Pseudorhizobium banfieldiae: one gene and its partner. The protein of the gene in region 2 interacts with the protein of the main gene of each other region in a pairwise test. Links are inferred from orthologs where the notes say so. Each region holds a gene or a part of one and is shown on either strand. Other genes may lie near its edges.

Region 1 (6,860 bases), 530 kb from region 2 along the record:
CTGCGGATATGCAAAAGGCCGCGCGGGAATCCCGTGCGGCCTTTTGCATTCGGACAGATGTTTGCCTTACTTGTAGACGATCGGCTCCGGCGCCGGTTCATATGCGACCGGGGTGTCGCAGCCGCCGAAGACGTAGCGGGCGCCCACACGGGCCTCATGGCTGTAGAAGCCCTTGTCGTATCCGGGACCGCCTCTGTCGAGGTAGCCGAACATGTCGCCGCCGGCGATGTGACGGAAACGGTAACCGACGTCCGCCTTGAGGGCACAGGTGATATCGACGGTGGCACCAGCCATCAGCGCGTAGGTGAAGCGCCAGCTCTTCTCGCCGTCGTGATCGCCGCCGTAGCACCCGGGCTGATAGGGATCGTCGCAGATCCGATTCTTCAACTTGCCCCATTTGACATAGGTGCCGCCGATGCCGGCGCCTACATAAGGCGTGACATAGCCGTAGGTGCCGAGATCGACATAGGCATTCGCCATCAGCGAGTAGGCTTGCATGTAGGATTTGTCGGTGGACGAGCAGGCGACGAAGGGATTGCCTGCCCCGTCACCGCAAACCCCGCTCGTGCTGCCGCGGAAATCTGCCGAGGTGAGGTAGTCGAAGGTCACGTCCGTACGCAGATAGCTGTTGATCTGGTAGCCGACGCCACCGCCGATCAGGAAGCTGTCCTTCAGAGATGCGGTGTCGAAGTCGTTGAGGAGCTCGTTCGAGCCCTGATAGTATTTGGCACCGCGTATCTTGTTGAACGAATAGCCGACATCTCCCCGGAGATACCAGCCGCTGGCTTCCTGAACGGTGATCTCAGGCGCGTCCATGAACGGCATTGGTTCGGCGGGTTGGTAAAGGTCGGCGGAGTGGGCAAAACTCGCCGTCAGCAACAGCGCAGCCGCGCCGGGCAGGCTCCATTTCATGGCTTCATCTCCAAGCTCGCATCGTCATTGGCCGGCGACGCCATAACCAACGGGTTGATCCGCGATGGATAATGAAGAGGAAAGGTAAAGACCCGCTTAACTATACCGCTTTACCAAGAAGCAAATAGAAAAGCCGGCGCTGTGGCCGGCCTTTCCTTGGAGGGGACAACGGCTAACTCAGGCAGCCGCCGCCCGTACATTGGCAATGATGCCGACCAGTTCATTGACGATCCGTTCGATCTGGCTGCGATCGTCGCCTTCCGCCATGACGCGGATCAGCGGTTCGGTTCCCGATGGCCGGATCACGAGCCGACCCTTGCCTGCGAGCTCGGCTTCGGCATCCGCAATTGCCTGCTGGACGATCATATCTTCCAGAGGCTTGCCGCCTCCAAAGCGGACATTCTTCAGAAGCTGCGGCACGGGCTCGAAGCGGCGGCAGAGTTCGCTGACCGGCAGCCCCGTCCGCTTCACACGAGCGAGAATCTGCAGAGCGGCCACCAATCCGTCGCCCGTTGTGCCGAAATCGGACAGCACGATATGTCCGGACTGCTCGCCCCCGAGGTTGAAGTTGTGCGCACGCATGTGCTCGACGACATAGCGGTCGCCAACCTTCGTCCGCGCCAGCCCGAGCCCCTTGGAGGTGAGGTAGCGCTCCAGCCCGAGGTTCGACATGACGGTCGCGACGATCCCGCCGCCCTGGAGACGATCCTCGGCCAGCCAGCTTTCGGCGATGACTGCCATCAGCTGGTCCCCGTCGACCACCTCGCCCAGTTCGTCGACAATAATCACGCGGTCGGCGTCACCGTCGAGTGCGATGCCGATGTCGGCGCGAACCTCGTGAACCTTCTTCTGCAGTGCACCGGGGCTGGTGGAGCCGCAGTCGAGATTGATGTTCTGGCCATCCGGCTCGTCGCCCATCGTCACCACGTCGGCGCCGAGTTCCCAGAGGACGGCGGGCGCCACCTTGTAGGCAGCGCCGTTCGCACAGTCTATGGCGACCCGGAGACCCTGCAGCGTGGCATCGCGCGGCAGAGTCCGCTTCGCATGCTCGACGTAACGGTCGTGGACCCCGTCGACGCGCTTCGCGCGGCCGATGTCGCCGGCCTTTGCCAACTGCCCGGCAAGGTCCTGCTCGATCAGATCCTCGATCTGCATCTCGAGCTCGTCCGAAAGCTTGTAGCCGTCCGGACCGAAGAGCTTGATGCCGTTGTCCTGGTAAGGATTGTGCGAGGCAGAGATCATCACGCCGACATCGGCGCGCAGCGATCGAGTCAACATCGCCACTGCAGGTGTCGGGATCGGCCCGAGGATGAAGGCGTCAAGACCAGCGGCGGTAAAGCCTGCGACCATGGCGTTCTCGAGCATGTAGCCCGAAAGCCTGGTGTCCTTGCCGATCACCACACGGTGACGATGGCTGCCATTGCGGAAGATCTTCCCGACGGCGATCCCGACGCGCATCGCCAGGTCCGGGGTCATCGGAAATGCGTTGGAATGCCCTCGAATTCCATCGGTGCCAAAATAGCGGCGTGTCATGCATGCTCCTTCGTGCCGCGCCTCCATGGCGCGCTTCGCGGCATCTGCCGCGGCCAAACGGGGCTCATCCGTCCCTCAGGGGCTGCGGTCATGCCATATTTCACAGGTCCTGACACGTAAAATAGCGTCAAAGACCATTACATCCCGTTACCAACAGAAAAGAGCCGCCCAAAGGGACGGCTCTTTCCAGAGTTAATTTTGATGACCCGATAGCTAGTGGGGCTGCGGCTCCATTCCGCCTTCGGCTTCGCCGCCCTTGGGTTCGTCCTTCTTGGTCCCGGCAGTCGGGACAGCGGACCCGCGAGCCGGCGGAGCGTCGTCGCCGAGATCGCGGCTGGGCTTCTGCCCCTTGATCAACGCCTTGATCTCGTCGCCCGAGAGGGTCTCGTATTCGAGCAGCCCCTCGGCGATCGCGACGAACTCGTCATGATGGTCCGTGAGGATTCGACGGGCCTCGTTATAGGCCTCGTCGATCAGGCGTCGAACCTCGACATCGATCTTCTGTGCCGTTGCCTCGGAGACATTCTTCGACTGTGACACGGAGTGGCCGAGGAAGACCTCCTGCTGGTTCTCACCATAGGCGACCTGGCCGAGCACGTCGGAGAATCCCCACTGTGTGACCATCGCCCGTGCAAGCTTAGTGGCCTGCTCGATGTCGGAGGACGCGCCGGAAGTGATGTTCTCCTTGCCGAAGGTGAGTTCCTCGGCAACGCGTCCGCCCATCATGATGACCAGACGTGAGACCATCCACTTGTAGCTCATGGAATAACGGTCGCCTTCCGGCAACTGCATGACCATGCCGAGAGCCCGGCCCCGCGGAATGATCGTCGCCTTGTGCAGGGGATCCGCGACGGGCACCCGGAGCGCGGTGATGGCGTGACCTGCTTCATGATAGGCGGTGAGCTTCTTCTCCGCCTCGGTCATGGCCGAGGAACGGCGCTCCGCGCCCATCATGATCTTGTCCTTGGCGTCCTCGAATTCCTGCATGGTGACGAGCCGCTTGTTGCGACGCGCCGCCATCAGGGCTGCTTCGTTGACGAGGTTCATCAGGTCGGCACCGGAGAAACCGGGCGTACCGCGGGCAAGCACCTTGAGGTCGACATTTGGCGCCAGCGGCACGTTACGGACGTGAACCTTGAGAATACGCTCGCGCCCGACGATGTCCGGGTTCGGCACCACGACTTGGCGGTCGAAACGGCCGGGACGCAGCAGGGCGGGATCAAGGACGTCCGGACGGTTGGTGGCAGCGATAAGGATGATACCCTCGTTCGCCTCGAAGCCGTCCATCTCGACCAGCAGCTGGTTCAAGGTCTGCTCGCGCTCATCATTGCCGCCGCCGAGACCGGCGCCACGATGGCGGCCAACGGCGTCGATTTCGTCGATGAAGATGATGCAGGGCGCGTTCTTCTTGGCCTGCTCGAACATGTCACGGACACGGCTCGCGCCAACGCCGACGAACATCTCCACGAAATCCGAACCGGAAATGGTAAAGAACGGCACATTGGCCTCGCCGGCAACGGAGCGGGCCAGCAAGGTCTTGCCGGTACCGGGAGGACCAACCAGCAGAACGCCCCGGGGAATGCGGCCGCCGAGACGCTGGAACTTCTGCGGGTCACGCAGGAACTCGACGATTTCTTCGAGGTCCTGCTTGGCCTCGTCGACACCAGCGACGTCGTCAAAGGTCACGCGGCCATGCGCTTCCGTCAGCAGCTTCGCCTTAGACTTGCCGAACCCCATGGCGCCGCGGGAACCGCCCTGCATCTGTCGCATGAAGAACAGCCAGACGCCGAGGATCAGCAGCATCGGCAGGAGTGTTCCGAGATAGCTCAGGAAACCCGAGGAGCCGTCGCTCTCCGGCCGCGCCACGATGGTGACGTTCTTCGACTGGAGGCGCTCCATCAGCGAGTCGTCGATCACCGGAGAATAGGTCTGGAAGCCGGCGCCGTTCTCGACATAGGTCCCCATGACGCGATTGCCGGTGACCACGACCTCACGAACGCGACCGCTCTCCACATCACTGAGGAACTGCGAGTACGCGATCTCCCGAGAGCTCGTCTGTGACGGCGCCGTCTGGAACATGCTGAACAACGCGATCAGCAGAAGCGCTATGATCGCCCAGAGGGCGAAATTGCGAAAGTTTGGGTTCATCGAACTCCCCGGAAGTGAGAGGTGGCCTGAGAGCCGCCTGTGCTTGCGGCTAACATAGGGGTGCACCTAGCCCTTGCCAAGGCAAAGCGGCTGGACTGGTTATCTTTTCCGAACCGAATCCTCGATGGGAACGGGCGCAAAATCGTCGCAGCCCATCAGCTTTGCGAAGGCGCTCGCGACACTAAGGTCGAACTGCGGCAAAAAGCGGTCGAATGGGGCAAGCAGCGGCGTGCAGAAAAAGGCTTCCAGTGCCGTACCCACGGAACCTTCGGCAGGGTCGGGAGGCAACACCCCCGCTGCCCGCAGTGCGATCGAGGGTGGGACCTCCCCAAACAGTCCTGCGGCGCCTTCGGGGTTTCTCGCCGGAACCAGCGACAGCGGCTCAGCACCGCGATTAACGATCCGGAATCGGCCGTCCCAGACAGCTATCTCGCCGGCATTCAGCGTCAGCGAAGGAAGATTGCGGCTCTCGCGGCAAAGATAGAGCGCGGACCTGCGGCGGTCGATCAGCACCCGTCCTGCCGTCATCTTCCAGGGCGTGTAGAGCCGGCATGCGTCAACGAGCTTGTCGAGCGTGTGGCCCGCCGGTCCCTGCTCGCGTCCGCCGAGAACGGCAATCGACGTGGACAGGGCATAACGCAGAACGACCGGGTCCGCCGAAAGCCCCTCGACGGGTACCCGCATCAGCACCGAGTGCTGGACAGTGGCGTTGGTTAGAAGCCATTCGGCCGCAGAGTTGGCGATGTCCTGACGTCGGCGGGAGACGGCATCGATCTGGTCGAGCAGGACCGCTGGCTTCTCCGCCAGTGCAAGCCGCGTGCGGACCCGCTCAGAACGGCGGTCGGCGTTGGAAGGATCGTCGATCCAGTCCTGGTCTAATCTGTCCAGAAATACACGGATGTCTTCCCGGCGCGTCCGAAGGAACGGCCGCAACAGCCAGTGGCGGCGATGTAGAAGCACGGCCTCAGCCATGCCGGCAAGTCCGGGGGCATCGGGTTCGCTCGTCCGCCCCGCCCGCATCGTCACCGTCTCGATCTGATCGTCAAGCGTGTGGCCGGTGAGGATGGCGGTTGCGCGGACCTCATCCGCCGCTTCGCAGAGCAGGCGGTAGCGCGCCTCGCGGGCCGCGGCCGCAACACCGGTTGCGGGCTTGTCTCCGAGCCACCTCTTCGTCGCATGCGGGATGCCAAGTCCCTGGCAGATGCGGCTCACCTCAGCCGCCTCCTGCGCCGATGCCGCCCTCAGGCCGTGGTCGACGGTAACCGCAAGGAGGGTGATGCCTTCATGTGGATGGCGGGCCAGGGAGAGCAGGAGACCGAGTGAATCGCTCCCGCCGGACACGGCGACGAGGAGCCGGGCCGGCCTTGCCAGTCGCGCCAGCAGGCTGCGGATGGCTTCATCAGGCGAAATGGGTGGCTGGGTGCCGGTTTGCACGGCCGCGATCAGCAACCGAGACGCTTCTGCTCGGAAGAAACCTTGGAAAGGATGGCGCGAGGGGCCTTGGGATAGCGCTTCGTCACTTCCCGCAGGGTGGCACAGGCCGTCTCGCTATTGTCGAGGGCAGCAAGGGACATGCCGAGCTTCAACAGCATTTCGGGGGCCTTCGCTGATGTGCCGTAGGTCTGGTGGGCGTTCAGGAAGGTCTGCGCCGACTCGTTGTACTTGCCCTGCGAATACTGCGCCTCACCCAGCCAGAAGCTCGCATCTGCCGAGCGGGAGCCTTCCGGGAAACTGGCGAGATACTGCGTGAACTCCTGTTCAGCCAGTGCATAGTCGCCGGAGAGAATGTGATTGTAGGCAACCTGGTAGACATCGCTCTCGCTACCGAGCGACGCGGTCTGCTGGGGATCCTGCGCCTGCGGCAGGCCGGGTCCCGCGTCGACACCGGGGAGGCCAGCGGAGTTGTCTGTCTCGTTGCGGGTAACCGTCTTCGGGTTGCCGCTCTGGTCGAACTCGATCGAGCCGAGCACCGTTTCGCCGGGAGCGGCCCGCGAAGGTTCCGTTGCCGGCGGGGTCTCGATGATACGCGCTACGTCGTCAGCTGGCGACTCGGGGACCGCTTGCGGCGAGCCTGAAGCGGCGACGGCCGGTTTCCCGGCCGCTCCGTTTTCGCTTTTCTCGAGCTCCTGGAAGCGGAACTCATTGTCTTCCTGCGTCTTTCGCATCTGCTCCTGCATCTGCAGCAACTGGAAGCTCATTTCCTCGATCCGACCATTCAACTGCCGGATCTGTTCCTCCAGCTGCTGGACGCGGATGGATGCATCGCC
Region 2 (6,968 bases):
ATGATCGGCCAGGAGTGCATCGACGAACTCGCCGATGTCGTTGGCCTCAAGGACAAGGTGGCGGAAATCACGGCGCGCGCGATGAATGGCGAGATTGCCTTCGAGCCCGCCCTGCGCGAGCGGGTCGCACTCCTGAAGGGCCTGCCTATCTCGGTCGTCGACGACGTCATCGACAAGCGCATCACGCTAACATCCGGCGGACCGGAACTCATCGCGACGATGAGGAAGAACGGCTTCCATACCGCGCTGGTATCCGGCGGGTTCACCGTCTTCACCAATCCGATTGCCGCCCGCCTCGGCTTCCACGAGAACCGCGCCAACCTTCTGCTCGCGGAAGACGGCGTCCTGACCGGCAAGGTGGCAGAGCCCATCCTCGGCAAGCAGGCGAAGATCGACGCCGTAATCGACATCTCCGCCCGGCTCGGCATCTCCACCAACGACGTTATTGCCGTGGGCGACGGTGCCAACGACCTCGGCATGCTGAACCTTGCCGGCTCGGGCGTCGCGCTCCACGCCAAGCCAACCGTAGCGGCCCAGGCCAGGATGCGGGCCGACCATGGCGACCTGACGGCGCTCCTCTACATCCAGGGCTATCGCAAGTCGGATTTTGCGATCCCATGACCCTGAACAACCCGCCGTGGATCATCCTCGAGACACCGCGGCTTCGCGTTCGCAGCTGGACGGAGAGCGACCGTGACCTTTTCCGTGAGATCAATGCCGACCCCAAAGTCATGGAATTCTTCCCATTCCGCCGCAGCCATCAGGAATCGGACGCGCTCCTCGACAAGCTCAACGGCTCGATCCGGGATACCGGTCTCGGCTTCTATGCCCTCGAACTGAAGAGTTCGGGCGAATCGATTGGCTTCTGCGGCCTCTCCCACCCAAATATGCCGGAGATCTTTCCGGCCGAGACGGTCGAGATCGGCTGGCGGTTGGCCACTCGCTTTTGGGGCAACGGATATGTCACGGAAGCCGCCCGCGCCTTGATGGACTTTGCGTTCAGGGAGAAGGCTATCCCAGCCCTGCTTGCCTTCGCCGTCGAGGCGAACCATCGGTCGACGGCGGTGATGAAGCGCATCGGCATGCGCCCGTGGCCGCAGATGGATTTTGACCATCCACGGGTTCCAGATACGCATCCCCATCTCAAGCGGCACGTCGTCTATGCTGCCACGGCAGGCTCTCTAGGACGCTGACTACTCGAGCGGCACGGCCACGAAGCGCAGTGCGCCTGTCGGATCGGCGATCATCAGGTGGACGTTGCGACGTCCTTCCGCCTTCAGGGCATCGATCCGATCCGTCACCGCCGTCGGGCTGTCGACGAAGTCCTGTGCGACCTCCACGATCACATCACCCCGCTTCAGGCCCTTGTCCGCCGCTGCCGATCCATCTTGGACATCCGTTATCACGACACCTTCGACGCTATCGTCGATACCAAACTCGGCTCGCCTCTCGTCGTCGAGCGGCGCAATTGTCATGCCGAGGGCGACTGCAGGACCTTGCTCGGCCTCTCCATTCTGATCCTCACCCTGCTCCCCACCGTCGGGCATCGGCTCCTCACCTTCGGGAGTGGCGCCTTCCTCGGCGTCCTCGTCCGGAGGACTGTCCTCCAGCCGTCCAAGCGTGACCTTGACCGTCTCTTCCTTGCCGTCACGCAGAACCGTTACGTCGACAGCCTTGCCAACCGGGCTTTCAGCCACCACGCGCGGCAGGTCGCGCATCTCCCGCACCGGCACGCCGTCAAAGGTCAAGATCACGTCGCCCGCCCGGATCGAACCGTCATCAACCGGACCGCCCTTGACCACGCCTGAGACCAGTGCGCCGCGCACACTGTCCAGCCCCAGGCTTTCCGCCACCTCATCGGTCACCGGCTGAATCCGCACGCCGAGCCAGCCGCGCCGCGTTTCGCCGAACTCGATCAGCTGGTTGACGACGTTCTGTGCAAGCTCCGTAGGCACGGCGAAACCGATGCCGATCGACCCGCCCGACGGGGAGATGATCGCGGTATTGATGCCGATCACCTCACCTTTCATGTTGAAGAGCGGTCCACCGGAATTGCCCTTGTTGATGGCCGCATCAGTCTGGATGAAGTTGTCATAGGGGCCGGCGTTGATGTTGCGGCCTCGCGCCGAAATGATGCCCACGGTCACCGATCCGCCAAGCCCGAACGGGTTGCCGATCGCCATCACCCAGTCACCGATCCGCATCTGGCGCGAATCGCCGAAACGGACCGCCTTGAGCGGCGCCGGCGGCTCGACCTTCAGGACCGAGAGATCGGTCTTGGGGTCGGTCCCGACCAGTGTCGCCTTCAGCTTGCTGCCGTCCGGGAAGACCACTTCGATATCATCTGCATCCTCGATGACGTGGTTGTTGGTGACGACGAAGCCGGACGGGTCGATAACGAAACCGGAACCGAGCGAATTGACCTTCTGATTTCCCCCCTGGCTCCCATCGCCGTCAAAGAACTCATCGAAGAACTCTTCAAATGGCGAACCATCCGGCGTCTGCGGTGCCTGGGGTCCCGCCCCCGCGCCCCCGACACTCTGCGAGGTGGAGATGTTCACCACGGCATCCAGCAGACCCTCGGCCAGATCGGCGACGGAGGCCGGACCCGAGCCTATCGCTGGTCCTGTCGTGGGCGCTGTCGTGACGGTCGGCGCCCCAGTCGGCGGCGCCGGCAGCATCGCGTCCGGTGCCAGATCCTGAGCTTCTCGTTGAGGCGTTTCCTGTGCAGACGGGGGAGCGGCTTCCTGCGCTGGGGTGCCATTCTGTGGCGGCTGCGGTGCATCGGCTGGTGGGCCGCCTGTCTGTGCCTGTGCCCCGGCGGCAATAGCGATAATGGCGACCGCTGCGACGGAACGCTTCAACGACCATAGAACCGATTGAGCCATCGGGCCCCCCTTGTATCGAATATCCTGACTGAGGCTATGCCGCCACAGCACGTCCTGCTGACTTTCCCCGCAAGATAGGGCGGATTGAAGACCGAAGAAATTGCCTTTTTCGTGAGACATGCAGGCAGCAAGAACGATGCTCGAATGAAAGAGGCGGCCGGAGCCGCCTCTTGCATCAACCACCATTTGCAGGTGCCGCAGGAACACCTGGCGAAGCGCCCGCCGCAGCGGGCGGAGCCGCCGGTGTCTGGCTGGAGACACCAGCCGAGCCCCCTTGCGAATTGTTCAGGTACTTGAAGAACTCCGAATCCGGCGACAGGACCATGGTCGTGCCCTGATCGGCGATGGAGGCGACATAGGCCCGCATCGACCGGTAGAATTCGAAAAAGCCAGGATCGCGACCGAATGCCTCGCCGAAAATCTTCGTGCGTTCGGCATCGCCTTCGCCTCGGATGATTTCGGCGTCTCGCTGGGCAGCGGAGACGATCTCCACCACCTGACGGTCGGCGATCGCGCGCCGCGTCTGGCCCAGTTCGTTACCGCGGGCACGGATCAGTTCGGCTTCGGCAAGACGCTCGGCCTTCATCCGCTCGAAGGTCTGCTGCGAGACTTCCTGGGTAAGGTCTGTGCGACGGATACGGACGTCACGGACTGCAAGGCCCAGCGACTCGGCCGCATCGCGCAGCTGTGCATTGACTTCCTGCATCATCTGCGACCGTTCGTCCGACAGGGCTGCATCGAAGTTGCGCAGACCATAGACACGGCGAAGAGCGGCGTCGAGACGGGTGCGAAGACGGGCCTCGGCAGCCTCCCGGTCGCCGGAAACCGTTTCGCGGAACCGCCGGGGATCGCTGATCTGGTAGACCACGAACGCGTCAACCTCGTAGAAGGCACCGCCGCGGACCTGGACGCGGATGTCGTCGAGGTCGAAGCGAAGCGCCCGGTCCTCAACATACTGCACCCGGTCGGCGTCCATGAAGGCGAAGGGCAGTTTGAAGTACAGGCCAGGCTCCGCCTTTACGTCCTGAATCTCACCGAAGCGGACAACGATAGCCTGCTCCCGCTCGTTCACCACGAAGACGGACGAGTAAATGAGGAATAGCAGGATCGCGAGACCGATCAAAATAGCTGGGAGGCGATTGGAACTCATCGGTTATCCCCCTGCTGGCTGCTGCCACGGTTCAGTTCGTTGAGGGGCAGGTACGGAACGACGCCCTGCCGCTCATCCATGATGATCTTGTTGGAATTCTTCAGGACCGTCTCCATGGTCTCGAGGAAGATACGCTGGCGCGTGACCTCTGGGGCGGTGGCATATTCGTCATAGATGGAGATGAAGCGCTGCGCCTCACCCTGTGCCTCGTTCACGACGCGATCCTTGTAGGCTGCCGCCTCTTCGCGGATCTGCGCGGCTTGACCGCGAGCCTGACCCAGTTGCTGGTTGGCGTACTGGTTGGCCTCTTCGACGAAACGGTCCTCATCCTGCTCGGCGCGCTGCACTTCTTCGAAGGCATCGGCTACTTCGCGCGGCGGGGCTGCATCCTCGATCGGTACGGCATTGATGGAGATGCCGGAACCGTAGGTGTCCATCGTCCCCTGAATGATCGCGCGGACCTCGGTCGAGATATCCTCGCGATTGTCGCGGAAGATGTCCTGCGCCGGGCGACGACCGACCACCTCGCGCATGGCGCTCTCGGCGACCTGCTGCAATGTGGCGGAAGGGCTTTCCAGGTTGAAAAGATACGCCTTGGGGTCGCTGACCGTATAGAGTACCGAGAACTGCACGTTGACGATGTTCTGGTCGCCAGACAGCATGAGGCCAGCGGAGGATTGGGCGCTGCCTGCAGCACCGATATTCTGCTGCTGCTCGGTGACCTTGACGATCTCGACGGTCTCGAAGGGCCAGAAATGGAAATGCAGGCCGGGCATGGAGATTTCTTCCTTCGGCTTGCCGAAGCGAAGTTCCACGCCGCGCTCATCCGGCTGAACGGTATAGACGGACTGGATCGCTAGGAACGCAACGATCGCGAGGATGACGAAGACCGCAGCCCCGCCGTTGAAGCCACCGGGAACGATCCCGCGAAGACGGTCCTGGCTGCGGCGGATCAGGTCTTCCAGATCCGGAGGACCACCACTTCCGCTTCCGCCACCGCCCCGAGGACGGTTCGAACCACCGCCACCCCATGGGCCCTGATTATTGCCGCCGCCGCCGCCCCACGGGCCGCCGCCGCCATTCTGATTGCTCCAGGGCATCAAAACCTCTTTGTTTGCCACTCCCATATACGTGGAAGCGCAGCTCCCTCGTCCTGCCCCCGTTATAGGGAGGCCGGCCGGTGCTTTCAACGACGCGTCAATAACTTCGGGGTGTTTGGTAACGAAATGTTTCAGTTTGTCGCGGGGCGACGGCGATAGATCGCAAAACGGGTCGGATAGTCGTCCCGCTCACCCGCTGGAACGAGCGTCTCCTCGACCTTCTCGAATACAGCGGGATCGATAGGCGGAAAGAACGTGTCTCCGTCCGGAACGGCAACCTCGACATGTGTGACATAGAGCACGTCGACGAGGTTCATCACCTGCCGGTAGACCTCGCCACCACCGATCACGCAGACTTCTGCAGCACCGGTCTCGGCAGCAACTTCCTGAGCCTTGGCCAAAGCCTTCTCCACGCCGTCAATTGTTACAGCACCCTGCACGCTGAAATCACGGTTCCGGGTTATGATGACATGGGGGCGTCCAGGCAACGGCTTGCCGCCGAAGGATTCCAGCGTCTTACGACCGAGCACGATTGGCTTGCCGATGGTCAGCTGCTTGAAGCGCCGAAGATCGGTCGAAAGTTTCCAGGGCATGCCGCCATCGCGGCCGATGACGCCGTTCTGCGCGACCGCGACGACGATGGAGACGGGAACAGTCATACCGCGATCGGTGCCTTGATGCTGGGATCGGCCACGTAGTTCTCCAGCGTGAAATCCTCGTAGCGGAAGGCAAAGAGATCCTTCACCGCCGGATTGATGCGCATGGTCGGCAAGGGCTTCGGGGTTCGCGTCAGTTGCAGCTCTGCCTGCTCGAAGTGGTTCCTGTAGAGATGCGCATCGCCGAGAGTGTGGACGAAATCGCCGGGCTTGAGCCCTGTCACCTGCGCCATCATCATTGTCAGGAGAGCATAGGACGGGATGTTGAAGGGCACGCCGAGGAATATGTCGGCGGACCGCTGGTAGAGTTGGCAGGAGAGCCGGCCGTCCGCCACGTAGAACTGGAACAGGCAGTGGCAGGGCGGAAGCGCCATCTCGTCAACCAGCGCCGGGTTCCACGCCGAAACGATGTGGCGGCGGGAGTTCGGGTTGGTCTTCAGTGATTCGATCACATTGGCGATCTGGTCGATATGGCCACCGTCGGGCGCCGGCCATGATCGCCACTGGGCACCGTAGACCGGCCCGAGATCGCCATTCTGGTCGGCCCATTCATCCCATATGGTGACGCCGTTTTCCCTCAGATAGGCGATGTTGGTATCGCCGCGCAGGAACCAGAGCAACTCGTGGATGATCGACCGCAGGTGCAGCTTCTTCGTCGTCAGGACGGGAAAGCCCTCCTCGAGGTCGAAGCGCATCTGGTAGCCGAAGACGGAGCGAGTGCCGGTCCCGGTTCGGTCTCCACGGTCGGTGCCGTGATCCATCACATGTCGGAGAAGGTCGAGATATTGCCGCATGATTTCACTGCCACTATGTTCGGTAGGCATCCTACAGGCCGCAGCATCCGGAACCAAGCGCCGACAGGACATCCGGGATGTCTATCCCCCGAAGTTAGGGTACCTGCATCCGAACGGGTCGAGGATGCGATCTATTCGAGTTCGCACCCCTTTTCACGGCGTAAGGAAATCCCTATATCTGCCTTGCCGGGCTTCGGTCCGGCTATGGCGATAAACGGTCGATGAAATAAGCCTATTGGACCCGGGGGCGGTACCCGGCGCCTCCACCAAAAACCGGTCTACCGAGACGACCGGCTTCTGATGGGGGCGAAATAGGATCGACAAGGGTGTAAAGATCGAACTTTTGCTCGGCATGATACCGCCGTTATCGGGTCACAATA

Evidence for each region.
Region 1: the proteins of hflC (region 2) and ftsH interact in binary tests that used the Escherichia coli proteins (3 or more experiments, as listed by UniProt). The link is inferred for Pseudorhizobium banfieldiae from one-to-one orthologs.

The regions. Positions count from the first base shown.
Region 1 is NZ_FO082820.1:2,566,127-2,572,986, forward strand. The notes cover bases 2,127-5,017. They hold ftsH (ATP-dependent zinc metalloprotease FtsH), read right to left. Parts: upstream 4,594-5,017; coding sequence 2,659-4,593; downstream 2,127-2,658. Other genes in these bases: glmM (phosphoglucosamine mutase), read right to left, coding at 2,127-2,445; tilS (tRNA lysidine(34) synthetase TilS), read right to left, coding at 4,693-5,017. In the rest of the region: NT26_RS12680 (outer membrane protein), read right to left, coding at 67-912; more of glmM, read right to left, coding at 1,090-2,126; more of tilS, read right to left, coding at 5,018-6,042; tol-pal system protein YbgF, read right to left, coding at 6,036-6,860. UniProt on the Escherichia coli protein: Acts as a processive, ATP-dependent zinc metallopeptidase for both cytoplasmic and membrane proteins. Plays a role in the quality control of integral membrane proteins.
Region 2 is NZ_FO082820.1:2,035,130-2,042,097, forward strand. The notes cover bases 2,052-5,050. They hold hflC (protease modulator HflC), read right to left. Parts: upstream 4,039-5,050; coding sequence 3,064-4,038; downstream 2,052-3,063. Other genes in these bases: NT26_RS10080 (DegQ family serine endoprotease), read right to left, coding at 2,052-2,888; hflK (FtsH protease activity modulator HflK), read right to left, coding at 4,035-5,050. Also shown: phosphoserine phosphatase SerB, read left to right, coding at 1-621; NT26_RS10075 (GNAT family N-acetyltransferase), read left to right, coding at 618-1,193; more of NT26_RS10080, read right to left, coding at 1,194-2,051; more of hflK, read right to left, coding at 5,051-5,138; NT26_RS10095 (dihydrofolate reductase), read right to left, coding at 5,270-5,797; NT26_RS10100 (thymidylate synthase), read right to left, coding at 5,794-6,588.